DNA from 2 places in the Helicovermis profundi genome. Region 1 is predicted to be linked to the other one. Evidence: riboswitches for the same ligand, from Rfam matches in the RefSeq annotation. Region 1 holds a riboswitch; the other holds the start of a gene.
What was found. Region 1 has a riboswitch for cyclic di-GMP ahead of AACH12_RS06540 (RrF2 family transcriptional regulator). Riboswitches for the same ligand answer to the same signal wherever they lie in the genome.
Positions count from the first base shown of each region.

Region 2: it holds a riboswitch for cyclic di-GMP, as region 1 does, so the genes downstream of both, AACH12_RS10155 (hypothetical protein) here and AACH12_RS06540 (RrF2 family transcriptional regulator) in region 1, are expected to answer to the same signal.

Region 1 is NZ_AP028654.1:1,488,777-1,494,241, reverse strand. It holds gene mnmA (tRNA 2-thiouridine(34) synthase MnmA) at 1-322, opposite strand, end outside; gene nifU (Fe-S cluster assembly scaffold protein NifU) at 383-805, opposite strand; gene nifS (cysteine desulfurase NifS) at 807-1,988, opposite strand; gene AACH12_RS06540 (RrF2 family transcriptional regulator) at 2,010-2,468, opposite strand; cyclic di-GMP riboswitch class I at 2,933-3,009, opposite strand; cyclic di-GMP riboswitch class I at 3,063-3,157, opposite strand; gene AACH12_RS06535 (hypothetical protein) at 3,485-4,351, shown strand; gene rny (ribonuclease Y) at 4,661-5,465, opposite strand, start outside.
Region 2 is NZ_AP028654.1:2,256,903-2,262,367, reverse strand. It holds gene prmA (50S ribosomal protein L11 methyltransferase) at 1-584, shown strand, start outside; gene AACH12_RS10165 (RsmE family RNA methyltransferase) at 577-1,338, shown strand; gene AACH12_RS10160 (tRNA pseudouridine synthase A) at 1,354-2,100, shown strand; cyclic di-GMP riboswitch class I at 2,185-2,267, shown strand; gene AACH12_RS10155 (hypothetical protein) at 2,320-2,610, shown strand; gene AACH12_RS10150 (sensor domain-containing protein) at 2,669-4,345, shown strand; gene mtaB (tRNA (N(6)-L-threonylcarbamoyladenosine(37)-C(2))-methylthiotransferase MtaB) at 4,430-5,465, shown strand, end outside.

The DNA.
Region 1 (5,465 bases):
ATGCAATACAAGGATTTGGCGTTCTACCGTTTTGATAATCATCTACAAAATAATCAACTACTTTTTTCTTGAAAATTTCCTTAAAATTCACAACATAAAAAGGAATATCTAATTTTGAACAAACTCTTCTTGCGTCATTTACTGAAGAAAGAGAACAACATCCACCATCATTTTCGAATTGCTCATCTTCAAATTTTTCTTCCTTCCAAAGTTTCATATTTATACCAATGACTTCATAACCAAGTTCTTTTAATTTATAGGCAGCAACAGTACTATCAACTCCACCACTCATACCAACAACGACTTTTTTCTTATCTAACATTTCTTTCATACATCCTCCAAAAAAGCCTCTAAAGATTAAATCAATAGAGGCTGCATACAATTAATGTTCATGATCAAGCTCATCAGGATTAAATCCCGCTAATTCTTCAAAAACCAAATTATTTTTATTGGCATAATCTAAAATAGCCGCTTTTATTGCTTGTTCAGCAAGAACTGAACAATGTACTTTTACTGGTGGGAGACCACCAAGCGCTGTAATAACTTCTCTATTTGTAAGAGCTAAAGCTTCTTTAATCGTTTTTCCTTTTATTAATTCAGTTGAAATACTTGAAGATGCAACTGCAGATCCACATCCGAAAGTTTTAAACTTAACATCAACAATAATATCTCCTTCTATTTTAAGATACATTCTCATGATATCTCCACATTTAACATTACCTACTTCGCCCATACCATCCGCATTTTCTATTTCACCAACATTTCTTGGGTTAGTAAAATGATCCATCACTGTATTTGTATACATATTATTTTCCTCCTTTAATAACTTTATCATAAAGTGGTGACATTATTCTTAATCTATGAACAATTGGTTGTAATTCTTTTATTACATAATCTACATCTTCTTCAGTTGTAAAATCACCAATTGTAAGTCTTAAAGAACCATGCGCTATTTCATGAGTTAAACCAAGAGCTAGTAAAACATGTGAAGGATCAAGAGAACCTGATGTACAAGCTGAACCACTTGAACCCGCTATACCAACTAAATCTAAACTTAGAAGCAGCGATTCACCCTCAATAAATTCAAAGCACACATTTACATTACCAGGATGCCTTTTAGTAGGATGTCCATTATACTTGACATAATCAATATTATCCATTATACCTTTAACAAGTCTTTCTCTTAAATAAACTAATTTTTCAATATGAGCATCTAAATTTTCTCCAGCTATTTCAGCAGCTTTTGCAAATCCAACTATTCCCGCTACGTTTTCTGTACCAGCCCTTCTTTTCTTTTCCTGAGCTCCACCTTCGATTAAATTATGAATTTTAATACCTTTTCTAATATAAAGAGCACCAATGCCTTTTGGACCATATATTTTATGCGATGACATTGAAAGTAAATCAATATTAAAATCATCAACATCTATTTTAACATTTCCAAGTGCCTGAACAGCGTCTGTATGAAAAATAACTCCATGTTTTCTTGCAATATTTCCAATTTCTTTTATAGGTTCCATTGTTCCCACTTCATTATTAATAAACATAATTGAAATTAATACAGTTTTATCAGTAATTGCATTTTCCAAATCTTCTAAACTTATCATTCCATATTCATCAACGTCCAAATATGTTATTTCATAACCTTCTCTATATAAGTAATCACATGTATGTAGCACTGCGTGATGTTCAATTTTAGTAGTAATTATATGATTTCCTTTTTTCTTATTCGCTCGCATAACACCTTTTATAGCCCAATTATCAGATTCAGATCCACCACCTGTGAAATACACTTCATCTGCTCTTGAATTAATTAAATTAGCAATTTTTTCTCTTGAAGAAGCAACAATTGCTTTTGCATCTCTACCAAACTTATGAATACTTGATGGATTTCCAAAAACTTCTGTAAAATAAGGAATCATCGCATCTAGTACTTCTTTTTTCACTGGAGTTGTAGCCGAATAATCTAAGTATAATTTTTTTGTCATAAGAAAGCTCCTTTTTTATTTTTAACAGTAGCATTTTGATGTATCGATATCTGTTAAAACATTTTCATAATGTTCATCTAACATATCTTGTAGATTAATTGAATAAACAACATCATGTATACTCTTTTTAATTTCATTGTAAATTGTTCTGGTAACGCAATAATCTGCATAAGAGCAATTATCATCTTTACTTAAATCCTTAACGCATTCTGTTGGAGCAAGTTCTCCTTCTAAAATAGCAAGAATTTCACCAACAAAGATTTCTTTTGGCTCTTTTTCTATAAAGTACCCACCTTGTTTGCCTCTAACACTTTTAACAAGACCTGCTTTTTTAAGCTGAGAAAATAATTGCTCTAAATAATTAAGCGAAATGTCCTGACGCTTAGATATGCTATGAAGAGAAATAGGTCCTTTTTCATAATTTAGTGCAAGTTCAAACATTGCTCTAAGACCATATCGTCCTTTTGTAGATAATTTCATTACTACACCCACTTTCAATTCAAATCTAATCCTTACTAATTAGCTTGGAATTCATTTGTAGTATATTATACCCTACTAATTTTGTCAAGATATGTTTTGTATTTTTTTTATCAAATATATAAATTCTCAAAAACGCTAAAAAACTTCACCATTTAAGTAAAGTTTTTTTGATTATAATATTAAAATTATTGAGAGGAAAACTCCATTCTGTTATTGTTGGTACATCATTAACATAAGACTTTATTTCTTATGAAGTTATATATATTTATAAATTAAAAGTAGTTAATTCTGATTTGATTTTTTATAAATCAGTCATCAAATTAATAAAACTTTTTAAGTTTATAACTTTTATTTTATAATTTTTATATACTTGATGTTACAATAATGAATATAAACATTTTTCGTCGTAACTAAAACTTTTCATTGTTTTAGTTCTTTTATATGACTTTGTCATATTTCTTCCCTTCAGTATCTGGCTATCTTTAATAAAGACCCTATAGTTTTGCGTCCCCACCTCACGATGAGTTTGCTTTTTACAGAAAGAAAAGTTTATTCACAACTTACTTTTCTATTAAATTGTCAATAATCTCTTCATTCGGCATCTGGCTACCTTGTCATATTACTTATAATACAATTTAGGTCCTACAGTTTTGCGCATACACTTTTCAATATAATTGCCTTTTCGCTTGAAACCTTCTATTAAGATTTCATTATAGACGATTAACATCTTGTTATCCTCTCAATTGATACTTACCCTAAATAAAGATTTTTAATCATTTATTTTTAAAATATATAATTTTTTTTAAATTTATGCCGATAACACTTACAAATAGTACATAAATGAATTTCTAAGATTCAGTGGGAGTTTTTACTCCCACTGAATCTTAGAAAACATAATCCAGGGCCTTTTTAGAGTTCTTTATCCCCCACTTTTTAAGAAGTGGGGGTATTAGAGCTCTAAGGCATCGGATAAATATATATAAAGGAGATTTTGATGTTTTCATCAAATATAAAATATGGAAAAAAATAGACTAGCTGAAATGTATAAATTAATTGAAAAAGCAAAAATTTTTGATAAGGTTGGTAAAGAAAGTGAATCTCTAAAAATTTATTTAGAAATTTTGCAAAATTACTTTCCCAATACATCTTTTTGTTATGAGAGACCTTCAATAATCCTTGAAAAGAAAAAAAGATATCAAGAATCAAAAGATATTTGTCTTAAGGCTATTGAATTAATAGAAAATCAAAAATTAGGTGGAACTAGCGAAAAATTCAAAAGACGAATCGAAAGATTAGATGAGAAAATGAAAAAAGAAATAGAAAACAAACCTAAAAAAAAATCATTTAAAATAAATAAAAACCTTGGAAAAATCATTGGCCTAATCATCGCAGTTGCAATACTATCTTTTACTCTAATTTATTTCTTAACACCCAAAGAGTCTCCATATAAAGATATCTATATAGATATGGATAATTTTGATAGAGAGATTAAATTAGATGGTTCGATGTTTATAGATAAAAAAGGAAACAATCTTCCAAAACTTACCATGAGTATGATAGAGTATGCAAGAAATATATGTAACGATAATCCTGAAGTTGATAACTCAATAATTGTAGTACAAAAAGGTACAATTGGTTTTGGAATTCTTCTAAATCAACAAATTGATAAAAATAGAGCAAAAGAAATCGGAAAAGAATTTATTAAAGCGCTTTCAAAAGCTGCTAGTAATAGTAACGATAAGCTTTCGCCTCCAAGCGCTGTAACTTACGGTTCACTATATGATTCTTATGACAATGTACTTGCAATAGGCTTTAGTACTACAGACATTTCTTTCAAAGCAACTATGAATAAAAAAACCAATGTTTTATTTTGGAGAAAATAATATACACAATTACCTTCCTTTACTATAGAAAGAAAAAGATACATATTTTAATATGTATCTTTTTCTTTTTTACGTTACTTTAACATGCACTCCATAAATGAATTTCTTGGATTCAGAGGGAGTTTTTACTCCCACTGAATCTTAGAAAACATAATCCAGGGCCTTTTTAGAGTTCTTTATCCACCACTTTTTTAAGTAGTGGGGGTATTAGAACTCTAAGGCATCGGATAAATTTCTTAGATATATAAAAATAAAAAATCCTAACTCAATATATCTAAATTGAGTTAGGATTTGTTTTAAAAATTAACACTATTTTGCATACTCAACTACTCTGCTTTCTCTCACAAGAGATACTTTTATTTGTCCAGGATAATCAAGTTCATTTTCAATTTTTTTACTAATTTCTCTTGCTATAAGAACCATTTCATCGTCATTAATTTTTTCAGGAATAACCATAACACGTATTTCTCTTCCTGCTTGTATTGCAAACGATCTATCAACGCCTTCATAAGATGAAGCGATTGCTTCTAAAGTTTCTAATCTTTTAATATAGGTTTGAAGTGTTTCTCTTCTAGCTCCAGGTCTTGCAGCGGAAACTGCATCTGCTGCTGTAACCAAAATTGCTTCTATTGTTTCTGGTTCAAAATCACCATGGTGTGTGCTCATTGCGTGTATCACTGCAGGTGATTCTTTATATTTTTTAAGTAAATTCATACCAATTTCAATATGTGTACCCTCTACTTCGTGGTCGATTGATTTACCTATATCATGAAGTAAACCTGCTCTTTTAGCTATTCTAACGTCAACTCCAAGTTCAGCAGCCATTGCCCCTGCTAAAAATGATACTTGAAGCGAATGTGATAATACATTTTGACCATAGCTTGTTCTGTACATTAGTCTACCTAATAACTTTACAAGTTCAGGGTGTAAATTGTGAATACCAGCATCAAAAGTAGCATTTTCTCCAATTTCTTTGATATGTGCATCCATTTCTTTTCTTGATTTGTCTACCATTTCTTCAATTCTTGTCGGATGAATTCTTCCGTCAATTATTAATTTTTCAAGTGCAAGTCTTGCGATTTCTCTTCTAATAGGATCAAAAGATGATAGTATT
Region 2 (5,465 bases), 770 kb from region 1:
AAATAGGAGAAAATATTGTTATTAAACCTTCTTGGGAAGAATATAATTCTAAAAAAGATGAAATCGTTATTGAAATAGATCCAGGTGGTGCTTTTGGTTCTGGTACACACGAAACGACAAGTATGTGTGTAGAATTTATAGAAGAATACATTAAAGAAAATAGCTTTGTATTTGATATTGGTTGCGGGAGTGGAATTCTTGGAATCTCGGCAGCAAAACTAGGTGCGAAAAAGGTTATTGCTGGTGATATTGATTCAGAAGCAGTAAGAACAACTACAGAAAATGTTAGAATTAATAATTTAGAAAATATTGTTGAAGTAAAAGAAGGCGACTTAATGGAAGTTGTAAAAGGGAAAGCAGATATAGTTGTAGCAAATATTATAGCAGAGGTTATTGCAATGCTTTCGGTTAATATTCATAAATTTTTAAATAAAGATTCAGTTTTTATAGCATCTGGTATTATTAATGGTAAACTTGATATGGTTCTCAGTGCACTTAAAGAAAATGGATTAGTCGTTTTAGACACTAAAACTGTAGGAGAGTGGTCTGCTATAGTATCAAAACTTGGTGAAGATAATGAATAGATTTTTTATTAAAAAAGAAAATGTTTCTGATAATATAGCTACAGTAAGCGAAAAAACTGATGTAAACCACATCCTTAAGGTGCTAAGAATGAATTTAGGAGATGATGCTGAAATATGTGTTTCTTCAGGTGAAGTGTACCTTGGTGAATTGCAAAATATTACAAGTGAAAGTGTAGAATTTCGTATTATTGAAAAAATAGAGAAAGTTTATGAATCACCAATTAATATAGATATATATCAAGGTTTACCAAAAAGTACTAAAATGGATTTGATTATTCAAAAAAACACGGAACTTGGAGTAAAAACTTTTACTGCTGTAAATTTTGATAGATGTATAACGTTTTTTAAAGATAAAAAATCAGAAAATAAAAAAATAGAAAGATGGCAAAAAATAGCTGAAGCAGCGGCTAAGCAATCGAAGAGAACTTATATACCAAAAATAAATGAATCTATTGATATGGATAGATTAGTTATACTTTCTAAAAATTATGATTTACTTATTATTGCATATGAAAATGATGAAGATACAGGCATTAAAAAAGTTTTTAGTGATATTAAGTCAAAAAACATAGATTCTAAAAAAGTTGCAATTGTGATAGGACCAGAAGGTGGGTTCGAAGAAAGTGAAATTGATATTTTAAAGGAACTAAGTAATTCATATATTATTAATTTGGGAACTAGAATTCTTAGGACAGAAACTGCAGGCTTTGTTATATCATCGATAATTCAATACGAAATTGGTGATTTGGGGTAAATTGAGGAGATTAATATGCAAAATTATAAAATGACAATAGCATATGATGGTCATAAATATATGGGTTTTAGTAAGAAAAAGAATAATCCATCTAAAAGTATAGAGGGAAAACTTGAAACAATATTATTAAAACTTTACAATCAGGAAATTGAAGTAATTGGGGCTATTAACACTGCGGCTGGTGTTCATGCGAGAGAACAAATAGTTAATTTCAAAGCACCAAATGGAAGCTTTAAAAAAAATGAAATACATGAATATTTTGAAAAATATTTACCTGATGATATTATAGTTATTAATGTTGAGAAAGTTGAAGAAAGATTTCAAAGTAAATATCTAGTTAAAAGTGCAACATACGAATACCGATTGTGGAAAAATAATGCACAAAATCGTCCTTTATTTGAAAGAAACTATGTGAACTTAATGGTTCAAAATTTAAATGTTGGATTAATGAAAAAGGCTGAAAAATATATTGAAGGTGAACACGATTTTTTAGCCTTTACTACTAATAGGAAGGTAAAAAATCCAGTTAAAAAAATATTTTTGTTAGATGTTAAGGAAACAAATAATGAAATAATTATAACTATTAAGGCAAATAGTTATTTGTTAAATATGGAAAGATTAATTGTAGGTACTTTAATACAAGTTGGATTAAAACAACTTCCTTTAAATTCTATTGAAAATGCATTTATTTCAGGAGAGCTAAGTGATGTTGGGCATAAAGCAATGGCGGGAGCACTTTGTCTTGTTAAAGTGGAATATTGATTTAATGCTAATTATTTACATTGATTTATAATAAAAAAATTGTTAATATAAATAAGAAAGTAAAATGAATTTTAAATATGGAAAATTAAATATCGGCAAACTTACTGAAAAGTGAGGACGCAAAACTAAAGGACCTAAAGTGAAGACGATGGTAGCCAGTTGCAAAAAAAACTACTTCAGCTTATTTTGAAGTAGTTTTTTGTTATGAAGGGAGTAAAAATGGTATATATAATTGATAGAAAACACGAAAAAGAAATAAAGCAAAGAATTAGAGAAGATTTAAAGTATATGATTAATTGTGTTGATGATAAAAGAATGAATAGATTTACTAAAATTATTACATTGTGTAAAGAATATAAGGTATATTTTGATGAAATTAATCTTGATACTTTTAAAAAACATTTTGATAAGATAATTTTAAGCTCTATGGAAAAGTGTGATTACAAAGTTAAAATTGATTTAGTTTTAGCCGAGATTTTATTAAATGAAACAAAATTTTATTATAAGTAGTATAATAAAAAATATGTTTAGCTAAAAAATTTTAAAAAAGAAAGTTGGTGAAGTTGCAATGGAATTAGTTAATAATGCTAGTATAAAAAAAATCATAGATGATTTGCAATTTGATAGTAATTTATATAAAAAAATTTATGATAATAACGAGATCTTAATTTTGATTTGGAATAGTGACGGAGAAATAATATTTACAAATGAATATTTTTTGGAAAAATTAGGTTACAGCAAAGAAATTATTGGAAAAAAGTGGACTGAGTTTTTAATCCCTGAATTTGAAAAATTTAGAATTACAAATATGATTTCAAGATTAAAAAAAGATGGAAAATTTCATAACCACGAAAATCAAATAAGGACTAAATATAATCATATTATTGATGTTTTGTGGAGTAATAGCCTTATTTTAGATGAATCCATTGATGATTTCGCCGTCGTTTCAATTGGTATAATTAGAGAAAAACATATTGATAATAAAATAAATGAATTTGAAATTGTTGATCCTATTACAAAACTCGGTAACAACTATACTCTTAGGCGTGATGTTGTTGATTTATACAATGCTGGAGTTGATTTTACCCTATATTTAATGGGACTTGATAATTTTAAATTACTAAATAATATACATGGACATAAATTTGGAAATGAATATTTAATGAAAATTGCTGACGAATTTAAAAATATTAGTAACATTGGAGCATATAGGGGTTATGGTGATGGTTTTATATTTATTGAAAAAACTACAGATTATAACGATATTATAAAAACTATTGATCGAATAAATAAAATTGTAAATAAAAAAATTACACTTGAAAATTTTGATTATTCTACAACATGTAGTGTTGGAATAACAACATGTTCAAAAGATGGAAGCAAAATAGAAGAGCTTCATCAGGATTCTGATATAGCGCTGAATGAAGCAAAAAAAAGAGGTAAAAATAATCACGTTTTTTATAATATAAGGTATAAAACAAAAATTAAAGAAGAACAATTATTATTTGAACTAATTAATAAAGCAATAGCCAGAGATGAATTTAAACTTAATTTTCAGCCTATTTTTAATATAGAAACAAAAAAAATTAAAGATTTTGAAATATTATTAAGGTGGCCGTCTAATCCAACAAGTAAAAAGAATATTGGGTATATTATAGGACTTGCAGAAAAAACAAACCAAATAATCGAGATTGACAAATGGGTTGTGGAGAGGACATTTAGTAGTATTAAAGAAGTGGCAAATGATAATGATAAAATAAAATTTTCCTTAAACATATCCACAAAATCATTTTATTCTAATGACTTTATTCAGTATTTAAAAGATATGATAGATGTTTATGGAATTAACCCTGAGCAAATTATAATTGAAATTACTGAATATTCTATAATAAGAAATGTAGATACTGCTTTCAAAATTATGAAAGAATTAAAAAAAATAGGATTTATAATGTCGCTTGACGATTTTGGTACGGAATACTCTTCTCTTAATTATTTAAGTAAACTACCTTTTGATATATTGAAACTTGATAAAAGTTATATAGATAGGATCGTAAATGAAAATAAAGCATTTATAATTGTAAAATCTATTATTAATTTGTCGAAGGAATTAGGTTTAATTACTATAGCAGAAGGTATAGAAACAGAAAAACAGCTAAGTCTGCTTAAAACTATGAAATGTGAACTTGGCCAAGGATATCTAATTTCTAAACCATTAAATAAAGATGAGATGTTAAGTATAATATAATAAAATTTGAAAAAACTTTCTCCTTGTGATAGATTATATTCATTGTAAGGAATTTGGTGATATGTTTTTAAGGAGAAAATTGTCGTGGATATAAAAAAAGAAAAACAAATTAATGCATATATAAAAGAAGAAAAATTTATTATTAAAGATAAAAGAAGAAAAAGCGTTCATATACACACTCTAGGTTGTAAAGTAAATCAATATGAAAGCGAAGCTATGGCAGAAATGTTTGAAAAAAGCGGGTATGAAATTGTTGGTAAAGATCAAATAGCAGATATTTATATTATTAATACGTGCACAGTAACAAACTTAGGTGATAAGAAATCAAGGCAATTTATTAGAAAATCTAAGAGAAATAATCCGGATGCAATTATTGCTGTAGTTGGTTGTTATTCTCAGGTTAACCCCAATGATATTAAAAATATTGAAGGTGTAAATCTAATACTCGGAACTAATGAGAGAAAAAAAATTGTAGAATATATCGAAAATCTAAAAGAAAATGAAGTTAAATGTCTTGTATCAAATATTATGGAAATAAAAGAATTTGAAGAAATTAAGATTGATGCAATTAAGGAAAAAACGAGAGCGTTTATAAAAGTTCAAGATGGATGTAATCAGTACTGCACATATTGTATCATTCCATATGCAAGGGGAAATATTAGAAGTCGTAGTCCTGAAAATGTAATTGCAGAAGTTAAAAGGTTAGTTGAACATGGATACAAAGAAATCGTATTAACAGGGATTCATATAGCTTCTTATGGAAAGGACTTAAAAAACTTTTCTTTGATTGATCTAATAGAATTAGCTGATAAAGTTGATGGCCTTGAAAGATTAAGAATGAGCTCTGTAGAACCTAGACTTTTTGAAAATGATTTTATAGAAAGACTCAAAAAAGTAAAATCATTTTGCCCACATTTTCATCTGTCGCTTCAAAGTGGGTCTGATGGAGTTCTAAAGAGAATGAATAGAAAATATACTTCCAAAGAGTACTTAAATACAGCTAATCTGATTTATTCAAGTTTTAATAACGCAGCTATTACTACTGATATTATAGTCGGATTTCCTGGTGAAACAGATATGGAATTTGAAGAAACTTTAGAATTTGTGAAAAAAGTTGGCT